Regions from separate parts of the Paracoccus sp. PAR01 genome, predicted to be linked through region 3. Evidence: riboswitches for the same ligand, from Rfam matches in the RefSeq annotation. Region 3 holds a riboswitch; each other region holds the start of a gene.
The links. A riboswitch is a leader RNA that binds a small molecule or an ion and turns the genes downstream of it on or off. The one in region 3 is predicted to bind cobalamin.
Positions count from the first base shown of each region.

Region 1: another riboswitch for cobalamin. It lies ahead of IB235_RS23535 (ABC transporter substrate-binding protein); the one in region 3 lies ahead of IB235_RS21400 (DUF1636 domain-containing protein).
Region 2: another riboswitch for cobalamin. It lies ahead of IB235_RS04005 (TonB-dependent siderophore receptor); the one in region 3 lies ahead of IB235_RS21400 (DUF1636 domain-containing protein).

Region 1 covers NZ_JACVAW010000038.1:275-6,436, reverse strand. Annotated here, with positions in the region: partial or broken gene IB235_RS23545 (ABC transporter ATP-binding protein) at 1-606, opposite strand, end outside; gene IB235_RS23540 (iron ABC transporter permease) at 603-1,649, opposite strand; gene IB235_RS23535 (ABC transporter substrate-binding protein) at 1,646-2,656, opposite strand; cobalamin riboswitch at 2,807-3,007, opposite strand; partial or broken gene IB235_RS25425 (IS5/IS1182 family transposase) at 3,108-3,311, opposite strand; gene IB235_RS23530 (AraC family transcriptional regulator) at 3,493-4,299, shown strand; gene IB235_RS23525 (DUF2000 family protein) at 4,365-4,766, shown strand; gene IB235_RS23520 (DUF1007 family protein) at 5,234-5,884, shown strand; partial or broken gene IB235_RS23515 (hypothetical protein) at 5,869-6,162, shown strand, end outside.
Region 2 covers NZ_JACVAW010000001.1:784,415-790,576, reverse strand. Annotated here, with positions in the region: gene IB235_RS04025 (universal stress protein) at 1-412, opposite strand, end outside; gene IB235_RS04020 (sugar transferase) at 615-1,382, shown strand; gene truA (tRNA pseudouridine(38-40) synthase TruA) at 1,393-2,181, opposite strand; gene IB235_RS04010 (5-bromo-4-chloroindolyl phosphate hydrolysis family protein) at 2,181-3,152, opposite strand; cobalamin riboswitch at 3,359-3,560, shown strand; gene IB235_RS04005 (TonB-dependent siderophore receptor) at 3,692-5,572, shown strand; gene IB235_RS04000 (ABC transporter substrate-binding protein) at 5,566-6,162, shown strand, end outside.
Region 3 covers NZ_JACVAW010000023.1:12,462-18,623, reverse strand. Annotated here, with positions in the region: gene IB235_RS21410 (cobyric acid synthase) at 1-118, opposite strand, end outside; gene cobO (cob(I)yrinic acid a,c-diamide adenosyltransferase) at 147-755, opposite strand; cobalamin riboswitch at 793-1,001, shown strand; gene IB235_RS21400 (DUF1636 domain-containing protein) at 1,094-1,456, shown strand; gene cobW (cobalamin biosynthesis protein CobW) at 1,457-2,509, shown strand; gene cobN (cobaltochelatase subunit CobN) at 2,525-5,767, shown strand; gene cobG (precorrin-3B synthase) at 5,764-6,162, shown strand, end outside.

The sequences.
Region 1 (6,162 bases), on a different contig from region 3:
GTCGCAGCCCATCGCCTGATTGAGGTCATGCAGCGCGATCACCACAGTCAACGGCAGTTCCTCGACCAGCCGCAGCAGAGCAAGCTGGTGGTGGATGTCCAGATGGTTGGTCGGTTCGTCGAGCAGCAAGATGCGGGGCCGTTGAGCCAACGCGCGGGCGATTTGAAGCCGTTGCCTCTCACCTCCCGATAGCGTGGACCACGGGCGTGAACTCATGTCTTTCATGCCGACGGCTTACAGTGCTTCATCGACAATGGCGGTGTCCTTCGCGCCCAATGGGACCAAAGCCGAAAGCCATGGTGTGCGGCCAAGCTCGACGACCTGACGGGCGCTTAGGGAGTCAGTTGTTTCGGCCTGCTGCTCAACCATGGCGAGACGGCAGGCGATCTCGCGGCGAGGTATGCGGCGCAAGTTGTGGCCGTCCAGGCTGACCTCACCCCCGGCGCGACGCTCAAGCCCGGAAAGAAGCCGTAGCAGCGTCGATTTGCCCGAGCCATTCGGCCCGATCAGGCCGAAGGTCTCACCCGGCGCGATATCGAGATCGACGCCGTCGATGATCGTGCGATCCTGCGCCTGCAGAACCAGTTTGGTCGCGGTAATCCTCATGCGCGGGTCCGGTTCCGGATCAGGATCAGCGCGAAGGCGGGTGCGCCGACCAACGCGGTGACGACGCCGATGGGCACGACCTGACCGGGGATCAACACGCGCGAGACCACGTCTGCCGCGATCATGAAGACCGCACCCGCAAGTGCCGAGGCCGGAACCAACGCGCCATGCCGCGCGCCAACGAGGAAACGCATGGCATGCGGCACGACCAACCCGATAAAGCCGACAGCTCCGACAAGGCTGACCATCACCGCCGTCATCAGCGTCACTGCGCCCAGCAGCACGACCATCACCCGGCGCACCGCAATGCCCAGCGAGGCCGCGGCACTTGCGCCGAAGCTGAACGCATCAAGCGCGCGGATATGGATGATACAGGCCAACAACCCCACGACCGCGACGGGAAGTGCAAGTCCGACATCCGGCCAGCGCACGCCGGACAGGTTTCCGAGAAGCCAGAACATGATCCCACGGGCCTGTTCCGCATTGGCGGATTTGGCGATGAAAAAGCTGGTCAATGCGTTGAAAAGCTGCGATCCCGCGATCCCGGCAAGAACAAGCTGACCAGAGCCTCCACCCGCCGCGCGCGCGAGTGCCGCGACGATGCCGAAGGCCAGCGCCGCTCCGGCGAATGCGCCTGCCGAGATGCCGATGGCCCCTGCGCCGATCCCCATGATCGTGACCGCGACCGCCCCAGTCGAAGCCCCGGCCGAAACGCCCAGCAGATAAGGATCGGCCAAAGCGTTCCGGACCAGTGTCTGCAGCACTAACCCCGACAGCGCGAGTCCCGCACCGCAGGCCGCTGCGACCAAAGTGCGTGGCAGGCGATAGTTCCAAATGATTCCGGCATCGATCGGATCGACCGTCGATGCCGCGCCCCAGAGCTTGTGCGCCAGAACGTCTCCGACCTGCGAGACCGGCAGCGGCGTCTCGCCCAGGATCACCCCGGCCATCACCGCAAGGGCCAGCACCACCAGACCCAGCGCAAGGCGCACGATGAGCCTTGAGTGCCAGGCGACAGCGCCGATGATGACCGCTTCGCTCATTTCTGGCCGAGTTTCGGCAGCGCCTCAGCCAAAGTCTCAAGCGCGTCGATATTGCGGATCGAAGGGTCCATCGCATGTGCGTCCAGCATGATGATGTGGTCATTCTTCACCGCGTCCATCTGGCTGGTCACCGGATCGGATTTAAGGAAGGCAATCTTCTTCTCGTAATCATCGGCTTCGAAGCGACGCCGCTCCATCCGGGCCAGGACGATGATCGACGGATTGGCGCGGGCAATGCTTTCCCAGCTGACGACGGGCCATTCCTCGTCGCTTTCGACGATGTTCTTCAGACCCAAGGCCTGCATCATGTAACCGGGCGGACCTTTGCGACCGGCGACATAGGGGTCAATGTCCATTTCCGCCGAAGAGAACCAGAACACCGCCGAGGCATCCTTCAGGTCGAGCCCCTCGGCTTTTTCGATGGCGGCAGCCTCGCGCGTTTTCAGATCGGCGACCAGCGCCTCACCCCTGTCTGCAACATCGAAGATCCGGCCCAGTTCCGAGATGCCCTGATAGATGCTGTCCATTGCATACATGCCGATGCGCGTGCCGTCCGAGCCCTTGCTGTTGTCCTTGCCGGTGCAGTCCGAGGGCAGGACATAGGTCGGGATGCTCAGGTCCGAAAATTGTTCGCGCGTGGCGACAACGCCCTGCGGGCCGATATGCCATTCATATTGCGCGGTCACGAGGCCCGGGCGTTTGGCGAGGATGCTTTCGAAGCTGGGGTCATTGTCGGCCAGGCGCTCGATGCTGGCATTGGCATTCTTGAACTGCGGCAGGACCTCGGTGAACCAGACCGAGCTCGCCGCGACCTTGTCGGCCAGACCCAGCGAATAGAGGATCTCGGTCGTGGCCTGACCTACGGTCACGACATTTTCCGGGGCCTTGTCAAAGGACAGGTTGACGCCACAATTCGACAACTTCAGCGGCCATGCGGTCTCGGCGCTGGCGGGCAGAACGCTGGCTCCAGCCAGCACAAGGCCGGTCAGGGCGGTTTTCATGAACATCTCGAGGCTCCGGTCAGGATGCGAGCGGAGGGCTTGGGAAATGACCATGACGCAGCCGCATCCCATGAAGGAACGCAGCGATAGATAAGGGGCCCGACGGATCGGCAGGCTTGGGACATCAGGCACCTCCCCGGACACCCCGCCCGGATCGAATGGGTTTCATTTGTCGGCAGGTCTCCTGACTGGCGGGTCATCGCGGGATGCGGCCTTCCCATGGCCCGAGGGCCACAGTGGCGTCATCGCATCCTGCTCACCGCCTACAGTTGCGGGGGCAGTTCCGGTTCGGGGCAGGTGCTGCCCCGACGGATTCCCTTTCAATTCCTCTCGGAAACCGACCTGAGCGTGTTAACTGCTTGGCGAGACGCAAACAAGTGACGCAATCGCGCCTGTTGAGGGGGGAGGGCTTCTCCCGCGCGCCAGAACGATGATCGAATGGAATGAATCTGATTCTCATTTGCCGCTTGGATCGGATCGAGCAGAGGAATTGCAGCTCGGCCGGATCAGCCGCACGGGCGCGATCTAGGGGCGGCTCTCGGCGACGTATCGGCCGTCGAACTCGGCATCGAACGGGCGTCGGTCACGACGGCACGTATTTTGCGCAGGGGTGCCGGGTCGGGATGCGCTCCTCGAGATCGACATAACTCTGTTGGCACATCCGATCCGCGCATGATCATCCCATAACGCTGCCGAGGATGAATCCTGTTCCGCGCCGGGCGGGCCGTGCAGATCGAGCAGCCAGACCGATACGTGCCCAAAAGAGGTCTACGCGACGAAGCCGTCACTTTTCTTAGTTGTTGCCCTTCACCGATCGGGCGAACTGGCGGTATATCCCAGCAATGCTACGCAACCGCTATCATCATTTGGGCTGGCACCATGGCATTGAGCTGTTCGAAGCTGCTTTGAGCAATCAGACCTTCGCCCGCCACGCGCACGAAGGTTTCGCCGTCGGCGCGATTGTCCAAGGTGCCGGTGGCTATCTCTGTCGAGGAGAAAGCATGGTGCTTCCCACCGGTTCGCTTTCTCTGATGAACCCCGAGGAGGCGCATACCGGGCACGCTGCAGCGGGTCGAGTACGCTACAACATGCTTTATGTATCTGAGGTAGCGGTGCGAGAAGTGCTGGGCCTGCGCGACTTGCGCGGTTTTGCTGAAATTGCCCCCCGCGATCGTGGACGCAAGCTGACGCAGGCACTTTCCCGGCTGGCCAGTTGCCTTAACGTTGCGCGGACGACTGACCAGAGGCTGGTGACCGAGGAGGCCGTGCACGAAGTGTTGGCGCAGGCTTTCACCCATTACGGGCGCGCCGAGTTGCGCCAACCAGGTCAGGAACCCGCCGCCATCCGTGCGCTGCTGGACCGCATCGACGCCGGAGTGGCGACGGGCGAAATCCCGACCCTGACAGATCTGGCGGCCGGGGTCGGGCTAAATCGCTCTTATCTGATCCGCAGCACGGTCCGCGCCACCGGGCTGACCCCGCATGGCCATGTGCTTCGCGCCCGCGTGAACCACGCTCGCCGACTGCTGCTTGATGGCACACCTGCCGTCGAGGCCGCCATTACTGCAGGCTTTTGCGATCAGGCACATCTGATCCGGCAGTTCCGCCGCCATCTCGGCGTAACACCCGGCGCGCTGATCCGACACTGAGGTCAATTTCGTCCAAGACCAACAGGCAACCTACATGGCAAAGCCTGTTGCAAAAGGACCGAGCCATGTCATTGAAACCTGTTATCATCGTCGCCGAAAACTTGCCCATTGGCCTCAAAGCCAACTTCGCAGCCGTTCTGGGCATGAGCCTTGGACAGTTGCGTCCCGATCTGGTAGGGGCGGACACGCCCACGCAGGACGGCATTGCGCTGGCAGGGATAACTACGGTTGCGCTGCCGATTCTCGGCGCACCTACCGCCGATTTGCCAGCACTGTTTGACGCTGCCGCAGGCCTGCCGCTGCGACTGGCCTATATGCACGCTGCTTTCGAAGCGCGGGACTATGCCGATTATACCGCCCGCATTTCGGCCGCACCGCTGGCGGGTCACGCGCCGCAGGCCATCATGCTGGCTGGGACGCGCAAGACGGTGGACCGGATTTGCGGTCGTTTGCCGCTGCTGCGCTGATGCCGCCGCTAGAGCCCCCTGATGGCCAATGTCGGATTTGAGCTCACCATAGTCACCTCCACCTCTGCCCCAGAGGTCACGTAGTGCCGGCTTTGCCATTCGTTTCTGTAGCGCTGGCCACGCCCGGCTGTAGCACCAAGACCCGTCATGCACTCAGATTGGAATTGGACCACCCTATGTGGGCACCAGCGGCCACGACATAGGGGTGGTAATCATTGCCCAGTTGGTGGTGCTCTCGCGGCTTCCCATTCGCCCTCCTCACCGATTTGTAAATTGACCCCATGACGGCGGCAGACAAATCCCACGCCATCGTTCGGACGGATTATCGGAATGGGGACATGCATCATTGTCACGAGAGCCACCGGGGGGACCGGTCCAGCCTGCGAGTGAGCAAACTCCGATTACCTCCGCGCGAGCTGCGCCCGCGACCTCTGCTGATTGTCCGGATCCGGAATTGCATGGTGGGATTGGCCACACTGCTTGCAACCTCTCTGGCTTGTATAGGCTCGGTCGGAGCGCATCCGCATGTCTTCATCGACGCCGATGCGGCGCTGATCTTTGGCGAGTCGGGCAAGCTGGAAGCGGTACGGGTTTCCTGGACCTATGACGAATTCTACAGCCTGATGATGATCGAGGACGCGCAATTGGATGCCGACGGTGATGGTACGCCCGAACCTGCGCGCCTGCAGGCTTTTGCTGGTCATGACGTTGATTGGGAAGCCGGGTTTCCTGGTCATATCGTCGCAAAGCAAGATGGAAATCCGGTGCGACTGGGCCCGCCAGAGTCCCATGAGGCGCGTTATGCCAGTGGGAAGATCGTGACCTCGCATATCCGACCCTTGGAGCACCCGGTAGCCGTGACCACTGCCGATCCGCTTTTGCTGCGGATCTATGACCCGGAATATTTCGTTGCTTATGCAACCCCCCGCGGCCCGTCGGTCGAGGGTAGAAAGGACTGCAAGGTGACGCGCCGCCCGCCTGATACCAGTGGGCAGAAGGAGCTATTGGACGCGCTTCAGGACCTCGACATGCAGGCCGATTCCATTTCCGTCATGAATATGCCCGATGTGGGCATCACCTTCGCCGAAGGCTTCGAGATCGCATGCGGCGCGCGCTGATTCTGGCCTTGGGGTTGCTCTCAGCGCTGTCGCTGGTACTGACATGGCAGCATCATGCGCAGATTCTGGGTTGGTCAATGACGATGCAGCGCGAGGCCCAGAACGGCCTTGCCCGCAGTTTGCAGGCGCTGAAGACGGGCAATCCTGGTGCCTGGGTCAAGTTCTTGGGCCTATGTCTGGCTTACGGGTTCTTTCATGCGGTCGGCCCCGGTCACGGCAAATTTCTGGTCGGGGCCTATAGTTCTTCACGGACCGTGGGCGTGGGCCGGCTGGCATTT
Region 2 (6,162 bases), on a different contig from region 3:
CGATGGTGATCGGGCAGGGCAGGGTCGCCATCTCGCGCATGAGGCGGGTAATCAGCGGTCCCGGTCCGGTGCTTTCGACCGAGGCGGCCAGGACGATGACGCCGATCTCGGGGTCGTCGTTCAACTGGGCCAGCAGTTCGTTGCCCGGCTCACCCTCGCGCACGATCAGTTCCGGCTCGACCCCCGGACGGTCGCGCATCCATTTGGCGAAGACCTCGAAATGGGCACGGATTCGCTCGTAAGCCTCTGCGCGCATGACCTCGGCGACGCCCATTCCGTGCTGAATCTCAGAGGCGGGAATCACCGCCAGCACCTGAACTGCGCCGCCCGTTTTCGCGGCGCGCATCGCCGCAAAGCGGATCGCGTTCAGGCATTCCCGCGAATCGTCCAGAAAAACCAGGAATTTCCGCATCTTCGTCCCGTCCGTCTGGCCTGCAGATTGGCAAAGACTGGCCGAAAGGACACGCTCACGCAAGTCTGTCGCGCTTTCACCCTTGCGCGCATTTTCAATTTGGATGCCCTATGTTAAGGCACAAACGTTAACGAGCTGACCACTTACACGGGACCGCGCTGTGACAATTCATCACGATTGGGGCAGACGTCATGACCGTTCCGTGGATACGCCATCGGGCGTAGACCTGTCATGGATTGCCGAAGAAGGTCAGGGATGCCGCGTTGGCATGACCTTCGGCAAGCGCGCCTTCGATATTTTCTTTGCGATCCTGCTGCTTGTGCCGCTTTCCGTGGTGATCCTCGCGGTGGCGATCGTGCTGCTGGTCAGTCAGGGACGCCCGCTGTTCTACGTCGCGCCGCGGATGCGTGCGCCGGGCGAGAAATTCAACCTGCTCAAGTTCCGCACCATGCTGCTTGAGGCGGATGATTTCGGCGCAACCGGGGCGCATAAGCATTGGCGGATCACCCGCGTCGGTCGCTTCCTGCGTCGCTCGCGGTTGGATGAATTACCTCAGCTTTTCAATATCTTGCGCGGCGATATGAGCTTTGTCGGCCCGCGCCCGCCGCTGCCCGAATATGTCGAGCGTTTCCCGGCGCTGTATAATCAGGTGCTGAGCAATCGGCCCGGTGTCACCGGCCTTGCGACGATGATCTATCACGCGCATGAAGACCGCATCATGGCGCGCTGCAAGACCGCCGAAGCGACCGAGGCCGCCTATTACCGGCGCTGCCTGCCGACCAAGCTGCGGCTGGACCTGATCTACCAGCGTCGCCGCAGCCTGCGCGTGGATCTGTGGATCATCTGGCATACGGTGATGACGGTGCTGGTCCCGAACTGGCAGGGTCGGGGCCGTCGTCGGCTGCCCTCGGATCAGGTTGCCCCGTCGAAAAAACGGGCACGAGTCAAAAACCAGATGCCGGCCGAGTGATTCTCTGGGGTTAAGCGCGGTCGATCCCGAACGGGTCCTGCGGATAGCCCACCCCCGACAGATACAGCCCCTGAGGCGGGCAGACCGGCCCACATGACGCACGGTCACGTGCCGCCAGCGCATCCGCCACGCGGTCGGGCGACCACGATCCCGCGCCGACGCGTTCCAGCGTGCCGACGATCGAGCGGACCTGATTGTGCAGGAAGGACCGGGCCCGCAGGTAGAAGCGATATTCGCGGCCCTGCGGGATCTGATGCTCCTCGATGCGGATCTCGTCCAGCGTTTTCACCGGGCTGTTCGACTGGCACATGGTCGAGCGGAAGGTGGTGAAATCATGCAGGCCGATCAGATGCGCCGCACCCTGCCGCATGGCATCGGCGTCCAGCGGGTTCAGCACCTGCCAGACCCGGCCCCGGTCATGGGTCACGGGCGCGCGGCGCGAGGTCAGGCGAAAGATATAGCGCCGCTCATGGGCTGAAAACCGGGCGTGGAAATCATCCTCGACGCGGACGGCGGCCAGAATGGCGACGGGGGCGGGCTTCAGGTGCCAGTTCAGCGCCTCGGACAGGCGGAACGGGTCCCAGTCGCGCTGCAGATCGGCATGGGCGACCTGTCCGGTTCCATGCACCCCGGCATCGGTACGTCCGGCGGCGGCGATGCGGGCGCCTGCCGCGAAACCGGCATCCAGCCGCGCCAAGGCGGTTTCGATGGCACCCTGCACGCTGGGCTGGTCGGCCTGCGCCTGCCAGCCGGCAAAGGGCGTGCCGTCATATTCGATCAACAGGGCATAGCGAGGCATCAGCGGCGCTGCTTTTCGCTTTCGCGGGGGATCAGCAGATCATCCATGGTCATCGGCGTTTCCAGCTCGGGCGGGGCGGCGGGGCGCAGGATACCTTCGCGCGCCAGACGGTCGCGCAGCACGCCGATCTCGATGTCCAGATCGGTGCGGCCACCCTCGACCAGCTTGCGGGTCTGGGCGGCGAACTGGCTTTCCAGATCGTTCAGCAGAGTTTCATAATCCTGACGGGCGCGGGCGTCATGGGTCTGCACGTACAGGTCCGAGAATTTGACCGTCGCGTCCCGCGCGCCCTGCAAATAGACGCCCAGATAGCGACGGGTGGCGGCGATATCGCCGGGGTCCTGCTCGATGCGGGCGAACAGCTCGCGCGCGGTGGCGGCGAACATGCCGACGCGGGCTTCCAGACGGCGGTCGCCGGTGCGCAGGATGGCGTCCTGCATGGCCTTCAGATGGGCCTCGCCCTCACTGATAATGCGGGCGGCGCGGTCCTGCTGGAAGCTGTCGATGCCCTCCATGCCCTTGTCGCGCATCGGATCGGTGCCGAAGGACAGCCAGTGCAGCACAGCGCCTGCGACGCCGATGATGCCGGCACCCAGTTCGGCCCCCGGCACATAGGACCCCAGCGCAAGGCCAAGCCCGGTCAGGATGCCGCCGAACAGCTTGCGCGGAATGGCGGGGCGGCGCGCGACGCGGCGGGCGTCATATTCGGCCTCGGCCTGCAGACCCTCGCGGGTCAGGAACATGCCCGCGGCCACGCCGCCAAAGGCCAGCAGATGCATGACCAGCCCGAACGGCCCCTGCCAGAAGGCGCTGATCAGGAAGGGGACCGCCATGAAGGTGATCCAGCGCGTGCGCGATTCCAACGGGTGATGAACCGGGCGCGGCACCGGACGGGTGCCGGTCATCGCCGCATTCTGCGCATCCTGACCCCGACCAAGGGGCGAGAAGCGGCCTCCGAAACGTTTGGTCATGATCCGCCCTCAGCCTGCGCCCACGAAGGACGCGTAAAGCGTCAGCCCCATCAACAGAAAGAAGGACAGGCGTTTCGTCGCTTTCCGGGACATCTGCTTCCTTTCATGCTGGGCCGGACGGGTTTCCCGCTGGATATAGGGCCACAGCACCGCGAAAGAAAGGGCAGGACCCGTCAGTCCGCTTGACAGGACCCGCCGTCCTGCGCGAACAGGCAGTCAGCCACGGTTCCGGTCCTGCACCGGATGAAAAGGGAATGCGGTGCGCCTGCAAGGGCAAATCCGCGGCTGCCCCCGCAACTGTAAGCGGCGAGCAAGGGCCATATGCGCCACTGGAACACCGGTTCCGGGAAGGTCGGCCCAAGCGATGACCCGCAAGCCAGGAGACCTGCCGAGGCATCACCCATTTCCGGCGCGGGGCGCGTCCGGGAAGCGGCCATCCGCAGCGGTGAACCTCACCCATCTGCGGAGGCGCCATGACCGGCCCATCCCGCAACCTACCCAAGACTTGCAGGCTTGCCTGCGCAGGAAAGGCCCCGGACATGATCCTCAACCGAAGCTCTTATCTCGCCCTTGTCGCAGCATCGCTGCCCGGTTTCGCGCTGGCGCAGGACACCGCCCCCGCCGTCACCCTGGACCCGCTGGTCCTGTCGGCAGGCTTCCTGCCTGTGGCTAGCGACGGCTATGGCCGCGCCTATAGCGTCGTCACCGCCACCGAGATCGAGGAACGCGGGCTGGTCACCGTGCAGGACGCGCTGCGTGCGATGCCCGGCGTGTCGGTCAGCAGCACCGGTGCCAGCTACACGCAGGTCCGCATCCGTGGCTCCGAGGCCGACCATGCCCTGATCCTGATCGACGGGATCGAGGCCGCGGGTGGTGCTGACGAATATATCCTGAGCGGGCTGGAAACCGCCAATGTCGAGCGCATCGAGGTGCTGCGCGGCCCGCAATCGGTCTATTACGGCTCGAACGCCTCGGCCGGGGTGATCAATATCATCACCGACAAGGGCGGTCCGGGGCTGCATTATGGCGGCAAGGTCGAAGTCGGGAACGGGGCCGCCGCCTCGGCCCATGTCAGCAACAACGGCGAGCGCGGCGGGATCGCGCTGAACCTCTCGGCGCGGGACGATCACGGCTGGGACCAGTCGGGCGATGGCGGCGAAAAGGATGGCATCAACCGCAAGACCATCGGCCTGTCGGGCTGGTATCAGGCGACGGACGATCTGCGCCTTGGCGGCAGTCTGCGCCGGGCCAAGGAAAAATACGATTATGACCGCGCCGATTACATGGCCACCGATGCCGACGGCTACATCGTCGATGACAGCGGCCTGTATTTCGACCGCAACGAGTTCCAGGGCGCGGCCTGGGGCGAATATTCCATGCTGGACGGTCGCCTGACCCAGCGGCTGGAATATCAGGACAGCGTGTTCAAAAGCAGCGATACCGGCGCGCCCGAAACCCGTGGCGAGACCGAGAAATGGAAATACCGTCTCAGCTATGGCTTGGACGGGCAGGCGGTCGCGGATGCCAGCCATCTGCTGAACCTGCTGGTGGAAAAGCAGAAGGACGAATCCTCGCTGGCCCCGGATTTCACGCGCGAGATGACCTCGGTCGCGCTGGAATACCGCGCGTTTCTGGAAAACGGTCTGGATATTCAGGCCGGGCTGCGTCGCGACGACAACAAGGTTTTCGAGGATTTCACCAGCTGGAACCTTGGCCTGTCATGGCAGGTGCCCGACCGTCCGTTCCGGCTGCATGCCTCGGGCGGGCGCGGGTTGGTCAACCCGTCCTATTACGAGCTTTATTCGAATGACAGCTTCACTGTCGGCAATCCCTATCTGAAGCCGGAAACCAATCGCGGCTTCGATCTGGGCGTCGAGGCGCAATTGCCCGGCGACCGCGGCACCATCGACGTGACCTGGTTCCGCGAGCGGATCGAGGATGAGGTGACCTATGTCTTTGGCGGGGCACCGGATGGGCGCGCGACCTATGTGAACCAAGAGGGCGAAAGTCCGCGCGAAGGGGTCGAGATCGCCGCGCGCGTCAAGGCCACCGACAGCCTGGATCTGGGCCTGAACTACACCTATCTGGACGCCAAAAATCCCGACGGCTCGATCGAGATCCGCCGCCCGCGCCACGAGCTTGGCCTGTCGGCGACGCTGGCCCTGTTCGAGGGGCGTGGCTGGGTCACCGCCGATCTGCGCCATGTCGCGGGGAACTACGACACCCAGTTCTGGGGGATGTATGAAACCGCGGAACTGTCGGACTATACCACCGTCAACCTGTCGGGAGGCTATGACCTGACCGAGAATGTCCGCGCCACCGCCCGCGTGGTGAACCTGTTCGACGAGGAATATTCCGACGTCTGGGGTTATGCCTCGCAGGATCGCACGGTCTATGCCGGGCTTGAGGCGAAATGGTAGCCTTGCGCCTGATGGCCGCCTGCCTTGCGGGCGGCCTGACAATGGTTGCGGCGGCGGCTTTCGCCGATCCGCCGCGCCGGGTCGTCTCGATCAACCTGTGCACGGACCAGTTGGCGCTGCAGCTTGCGGCGCCGGGGCAATTGGTCTCGGTCTCATATCTGGCGCATGACCCGGCCAGTTCGGCCATGGTGTCTGAGGCGGCGCATGTCCCCGCCAATCGCGGCAGCGCCGAGGAAGTGTTTCTGCTGCAGCCCGATCTGGTCCTTGCCGGGACCTTCACGCCGCCCGACACCTTGCGGCTGCTGTCGCGGCTGAACGTCCCGATTGAATTGTTCCCGCCGGAAACCAAATTGCAGGACATTCGCGACAACCTGCGCCGCATGGGCCGGGTTCTGGGGCGCGAGGCCGAGGCTGCGGCCACCATCACCCGCTTCGATAAGGGGCTGGCTGCGCTGGGACCGCTCGAAAGCCCGGCCCCCAGCGCCGCGATCTATGCCGCCAACGGCTATGTCGCCGGGCCGGTCAGCCTGTCGGGCGCAATTCTGCAGGCGGCGGGCTATCGCAATATCGCCGGCGATTTCGGAATTTCC
Region 3 (6,162 bases):
GCGGCTTGAACGGGGCGACGGACAGACCACGTAACCGAGCGGCCCGACACAGCCCGGCCACCAGCAGGGACTTGCCGACATTGCTGCCGGTGCCCTGTATCATCAATGCGCGGCCCATCAGTGCCGCCCGGTCGGGTTGGCTTGCATCAGAACTCGACCCCCGGCTGTGCCTTGATGCCCGCGCGGAACGGGTGCTTGATCAGCGACATCTCGGTCACCAGATCGGCGGCCTCGATCAGCTCGGCCTTGGCATTGCGCCCGGTCAGGCAGACATGGGTCATGGGTGGCTTTTCGTGCAGAAGGAAATCCACCACCTCGGCCACGTCCAGATAGTCATAGCGCAGGGCGATGTTGATCTCGTCCAGCAGGACGAAGCGGATTTCGGGGTCAAGGATCTGCTCGCGCGCGATGCGCCAGCCGTTTTGGGCGGCGGCGATGTCGCGTTCGCGGTCCTGGGTTTCCCAGGTGAACCCCTCGCCCGAGACAAAGAACCGGCATTCCTGCGCAAAACGCGTCCGCAACAGTTCGCGTTCGCCGGTGTCGCGGCCGCCCTTGATGAACTGCACGACAGCGCAGGGCATGCCATGGGCGATGCAGCGCAGGACCATGCCAAAGCCCGATGACGACTTGCCTTTGCCCGGCCCGGTATGGACCATGATCAGGCCCTTTTCCCCGGTCTTTGACGCCATCATCTTGTCGCGCGCGGCCTTGATGCGCTTCATCTTTTCGGTGTGGCGCGTGGCGGTGTCGTCCATGTCGGGTTCCTTGCGCTTGACAGTCCTTGGCGGGCTGGACCATATCAGTCCCGCTGGTGCCTGTGCAAACAGGTGAAAAGGGAATGCGCAAGGCCGTCAGGCCCAGAGCGCAGCCGCCCCCGCGACCGTGAGTGGAAAGGGAGCCCATGGCCACTGGATGCATGCATCCGGGAAGGCAGGGCAACCGCCGGAGCAACCCTCCGAGATCCGCAAGCCGGGAGACCTGCCAGCCATGATGCATGTAACCGGACGGGGGTGTTCTGGTGTGGAGATAGGCAGCCTTTCCGGGCGGTTTCGTCACCATTTTCCCCTCGTCCGTCCTTCGGTGGGTGAGGATGATGACGATACGACCAAAGCCAGCCGAGTTGCTGGTCTGCACCTGCTGCAAGAACGCGGCTGACCCGGCGGTAACCGGCGAGGCCGTGCTGTCCAGCCTGTCCGAGGCGCTTGCCGGGACGATCACCGTCACCGGCGTGCAATGCCTGTCCAACTGCTCGCGCGGCTGCACCATCGCGCTGCGCGGCGCGGGGCGCTGGACCTATGTCTACGGCAATATCGACGCCTCGGCCCATCTGGAGGCGATCCGCGACGGCGCGGCCAGATATGTGCAGGCCCCCGACGGGCTGGTGCCATGGCGCGACCGCCCTCTGCATTTCCGCAAGAACTGCATCGCCCGCATTCCCCCCATGGAGACCGAATGAATGGCCAATCTTGAGAAACTTCCCGTCACCGTCATCACCGGCTTTCTGGGATCGGGCAAGACCACGCTGATCTCGCATCTGATGCGCAATCCCGGCGGCAAACGGCTGGCCGTGGTGGTCAACGAATTCGGCGAATTCGGTGTCGATGGCGACATCCTGAAAGGCTGCGCCATCCCGGAATGCCCGGCGGAAAACATCGTGGAGCTGGCCAATGGTTGCATCTGCTGCACCGTGGCCGATGATTTCATCCCGACCATCGAGACGCTGATGGCGCTTGATCCCCGCCCCGATCACATCCTGATCGAGACCTCGGGGCTGGCCTTGCCCAAGCCCCTGCTGCGCGCCTTTGACTGGCCCGCCATCCGCTCGCGTATCACCGTGGACGGCGTGATCGCGCTGGCCGATGCCGAGGCGGTGGCCGCGGGGCGTTTCGCGCCCGATATCGCGGCGGTCGACCGTCAGCGTCTGGCCGATGACAGCATCGACCATGAAACGCCGCTGTCCGAGGTGTTCGGCGATCAGGTGTCCTGCGCGGATATCGTGCTGCTGACCAAGCCCGACCTTGCCGGCCCCGATGGCGTGGCCCGCGCGCGTGAAGTGATCCTTGCCGAGGTGTCCCGCGCCCTACCGATCATTGAGGTTGCCGAAGGCGCGGTCGATCCGCGCGTGATCCTTGGCCTAGGTGCTGCGGCCGAGGACGATCTGGCCGCGCGCCCCTCGCATCACGACGGGGCCGATGATCACGAACATGACGACTTTGCCAGCGTGGTCATTGATATCCCCGAACTGTCGGACCCCGCGCCGCTGGTCGAACGGATCGAGGCGCTGGCGCGCGAGCAGAACATCCTGCGGGTCAAGGGTCATGTCGCCGTCACCGGCAAGCCGATGCGGTTGCTGGTTCAGGCGGTGGGTGCTCGGGTGCGCCATCAGTTCGACCGGGCATGGCGGCCGGATGAGGCGCGCCAAGGCCGGTTGGTCGTCATCGGAGAGCATCACGACATCGATGCGCAGGCGATCCGCGCCCTGCTGCTGCCGCAACCGCTGGACGCGTGACAGGGACCGCCCCGCATGCATGTCGTCTTCCGCGAAAGCCACGGGCTTGAGGAAACCGAGGTCCCCCGTGACCTTGGTCAAAGCCCTGCGGATATGGTCGTGCTGTCCTTCTCGGACAGCGACCTTGGCGCTTTCGCGGCGGCATGGCATGGCGCAGCAGGTCAGCTGCCGGGGCTGCGGCTGGCGAATATCGCCGCGCTGACCCATCCGGTTTCGGTCGATACCTATGTCGAGGCGACGCTTTCCGGTGCCAAGGCGATCCTGGTCCGGCTGATCGGCGGCACCGCCTATTGGCCCTATGGCTTGCAACAGATCGAGGCGCTGGCCCGCCGCAATGGCATCGCGCTGGCGGTCCTGCCCGCCGATGGTCGCCCCGATCCGCGGCTGGATGCGGCATCCACCCTTCCGGCCCCGGTGCTGGCACGGCTGGCTGCGCTTTGCGATTCCGGCGGCGCTGACGCGGCACTGACCGCTTTGGGCGTTCTGGCCAAGGCTGCGGGGCTGCCTGTCGCAGACACCGATGCCGCCCCGCCGCTACCGGAGCAAGGCTTCTGGACGCCGGAGGCGGGTGTCATGTCTGACGCGCAGCCGGACGACAGCCAGCCGTTGATCCTGATCCTGTTCTACCGCTCCTATCTGCTGGCGGGCGATCTGGACCCGATCGCGGCCCTGATCCGCAGCTTTCATACGCGCGGGTTTCGCGCCGTGACGATGTTCGTGCCGTCGCTGAAACATGCGGCGGCGGCATGGGTGGCGGGGCAGGTGGCGTACCTGCGCCCCGCTGCAATCGTCAATGCGACGGCCTTTTCCGCGCGGGGCGAGATGGGGGCATCGCCGCTGGATTCCGCAGGGGTGCCGGCGTTTCAGGTGGCGCTTGCGACCTCGGACCGGCAGGCATGGTGCGCTTCGGATCGCGGGCTGTCCCCCGCCGATCTGGCCATGCATGTGGTCATGCCCGAAGTGGACGGGCGCATCTTTGCCGGTGTCGCCTCCTTCAAATCGGCGGCGGCCCGCGATGCCGATCTGGAGTTTGCGCGGGTGATGCATCTGTCCGATCCCGAGCGCATCGCGGCCATCGCGGACCGGGTGGCGGGCTGGCATCGTCTGGCTGCGACCAGCGCCCCGCAGCGCCGGGTGGCCGTCGTCCTGTCCAGCTATCCGGGACGGGAATGGAACATGGCCCATGCGGTGGGGCTGGACGCCTTGGCCTCGGCCGAGGCGATCCTGCAGGACCTTGCGCAGGCGGGCCATGACATCCCGCCCGACAGCGAGCTGACCTCGCTGGCCAAGGCGCGCATTCACTGGCCGATGGCGGATTACCTTACCGCCCTGTCACGCCTGCCCGAAACGCTGCGCGACGCCCTTGCCGCCAGTTGGGGCGATGCCAAGGACGACCCGGATGCCACGCCCGCAGGCTTTGCCTTTGCAGCGCTCCGGCGCGGCAAGGCCATCATCGCCTTGCAGCCTGAACGGGGACAGCCCGGCCAACGTGCCGCCGAATATCACGACCTGTCCCGCGTCCCGCGCCATGGCTATGTCGCCTTTTACCTGTGGCTGCGGCAGCAGGCCGATGCGCTGGTCCATGTCGGCGCGCATGGCACGCTGGAATGGCTGCCGGGCAAATCCGTTGCCTTGGGACCGGATTGCTGGCCCGAGGCGCTGATCCGCGACCTGCCGGTGATCTATCCCTTCATCGTCAACGACCCCGGAGAGGCGGCGCAGGCCAAGCGGCGCATCGGTGCGGTCACGCTGGGTCATGTCCCGCCGCCGCAGCAGGTTTCGGGCACGCCGCATCGACTGGCGCGGCTGGAGGCGCTGCTTGACGAGTTCTCGAATGCCGACGGCCTTGATCCGAAACGCCGCGACCGCCTGACCGGGGATATCCTTGATGAGGCGGCACGCGCGGGACTTGATATCGCGGGCGACGCCAGCTCGATCCCCGACATCGACCGCTTTGTCTGCGATGTGAAGGACAGCCAGTTCGGCGACGGGTTGCATGTCTGGGGGCGCGCGCCCGACCGGTCAGACGACCTGACCCGCACCTGTGCCAAGGCTGAACGCCAATCCCTGCTTGACGCGCTGGCCGGACGGCGGATCGAGCCGGGGCCGGCAGGCTCGCCTTGGCGCGGACGCCGGGACGTGCTGCCGACCGGGCGCAATCTGTACACGACCGATCCGCGCAGCCTGCCCAGCCGCGCGGCCTATGCGCAAGGTGGGCTGCTGGCCGATGAGCTGGTGCGGCGGCATCTGCAGGATCATGGCGACTGGCCGCGCGGCATCATCCTTGACCTGTGGGGCTCGGCCACGATGCGCACGGCGGGCGAGGAATTTGCCATGGCGCTGGTCCTGCTGGGCGTTCGCCCGATCTGGGACGCGGGCAGCGAGCGGGTCTCGGGCATCGAGATCCTGCCGATCGCGGAACTCGACCGGCCCCGGCTTGACGTGACCCTGCGCATCTCGGGGCTGTTCCGCGACCTGTTCCCGACGCTGACCGCGCTGTTCCAGCAGGCGGTGCGGGCGCTGGCCGCACGCGACGAAAGCCCGGATTGGAACCCCTATAGCGGTCAAGACCTGGCCCGGGTTTTTGCTCCTGCTCCGGGCAGTTTCGGTCTGGGGATGGGTGAATTTCTGGGCGATTACTCTGAAACCGGTCGCCGCAAGGCGGGCGAGGCATGGCTTGCCGCCTCAAGCTGGGCAGTGGATGGCGACCGGGTCACGCATGACCCGAAGGGCATCGCAATGCGTGTCCGCAGCGCGGATGCCTTTGTCCATGTGCAGGACCTGCCCGAAACCGACCTGCTGCTGGCCGAGGATTATGCCGCGCATGAGGCGGGCGTCGCCGCAGCGATGTCGGTCACCGGGGGCAAGGCGGCGCTGCTGCATCTGGACGCGACCGATCCGACGCGCCCCCGCGCCCGCAGCCTGCCCGAGGAAATCGCCCGCGTCACCCATGCCCGCGCCGCGCATCCGGGCTGGATCGCGGGCATGCGGCGGCACGGTTTTCGCGGCGCGGCCGAAATCGCGGCGACCTTGGAAAACATGGCCGCCTTTGCGCATCTGGCGGGCGTGGTCCCCTCGGCGCTGTTCGACCTGTATTGGGACGCGACGCTGGGGGATGGCGCGGTCGCGGGTTTTCTGCGGGACGCGAACCCGCAGGCCTTCGACGCCATGCAGCAACGCTTCGCCGAATTGCACGCGGCAGGGCTGTGGCTGACCCGCCGCAATTCGATCCTTGCCACGATGGAGGGACGGCCATGACCGCGCCCCTTATTCGCGGCTGGTGCCCCGGCGCGCGGCGACCGATGATGGCGGGCGACGGGCTGGTGCTGCGGGTCCGGCCACCGCTGGGCGAACTGACCCCGGCTCAGGCGACGGGTTTGGCCGATCTGGCGCAGTTGCATGGCAATGGCCTGATCGAGATGACCAGCCGCGCGAACCTGCAATTGCGCGGGTTGTCCGACGACGCCCATGCCCTGCTGATCGAGGCGCTGGCCGGGTTGGACTTGCTGGATGCCGATGTTCAGGTCGAGGCCCGGCGCAATATCGTGCTCGACCCGTTTCGGCCTGTCGGGCCGGGTGTGCAGAACCGCATCGCGGCGGGGCTGATGCAGGGGCTGGCCCTGCCGGAATTCGCGGCCCTTCCGTCGAAATTC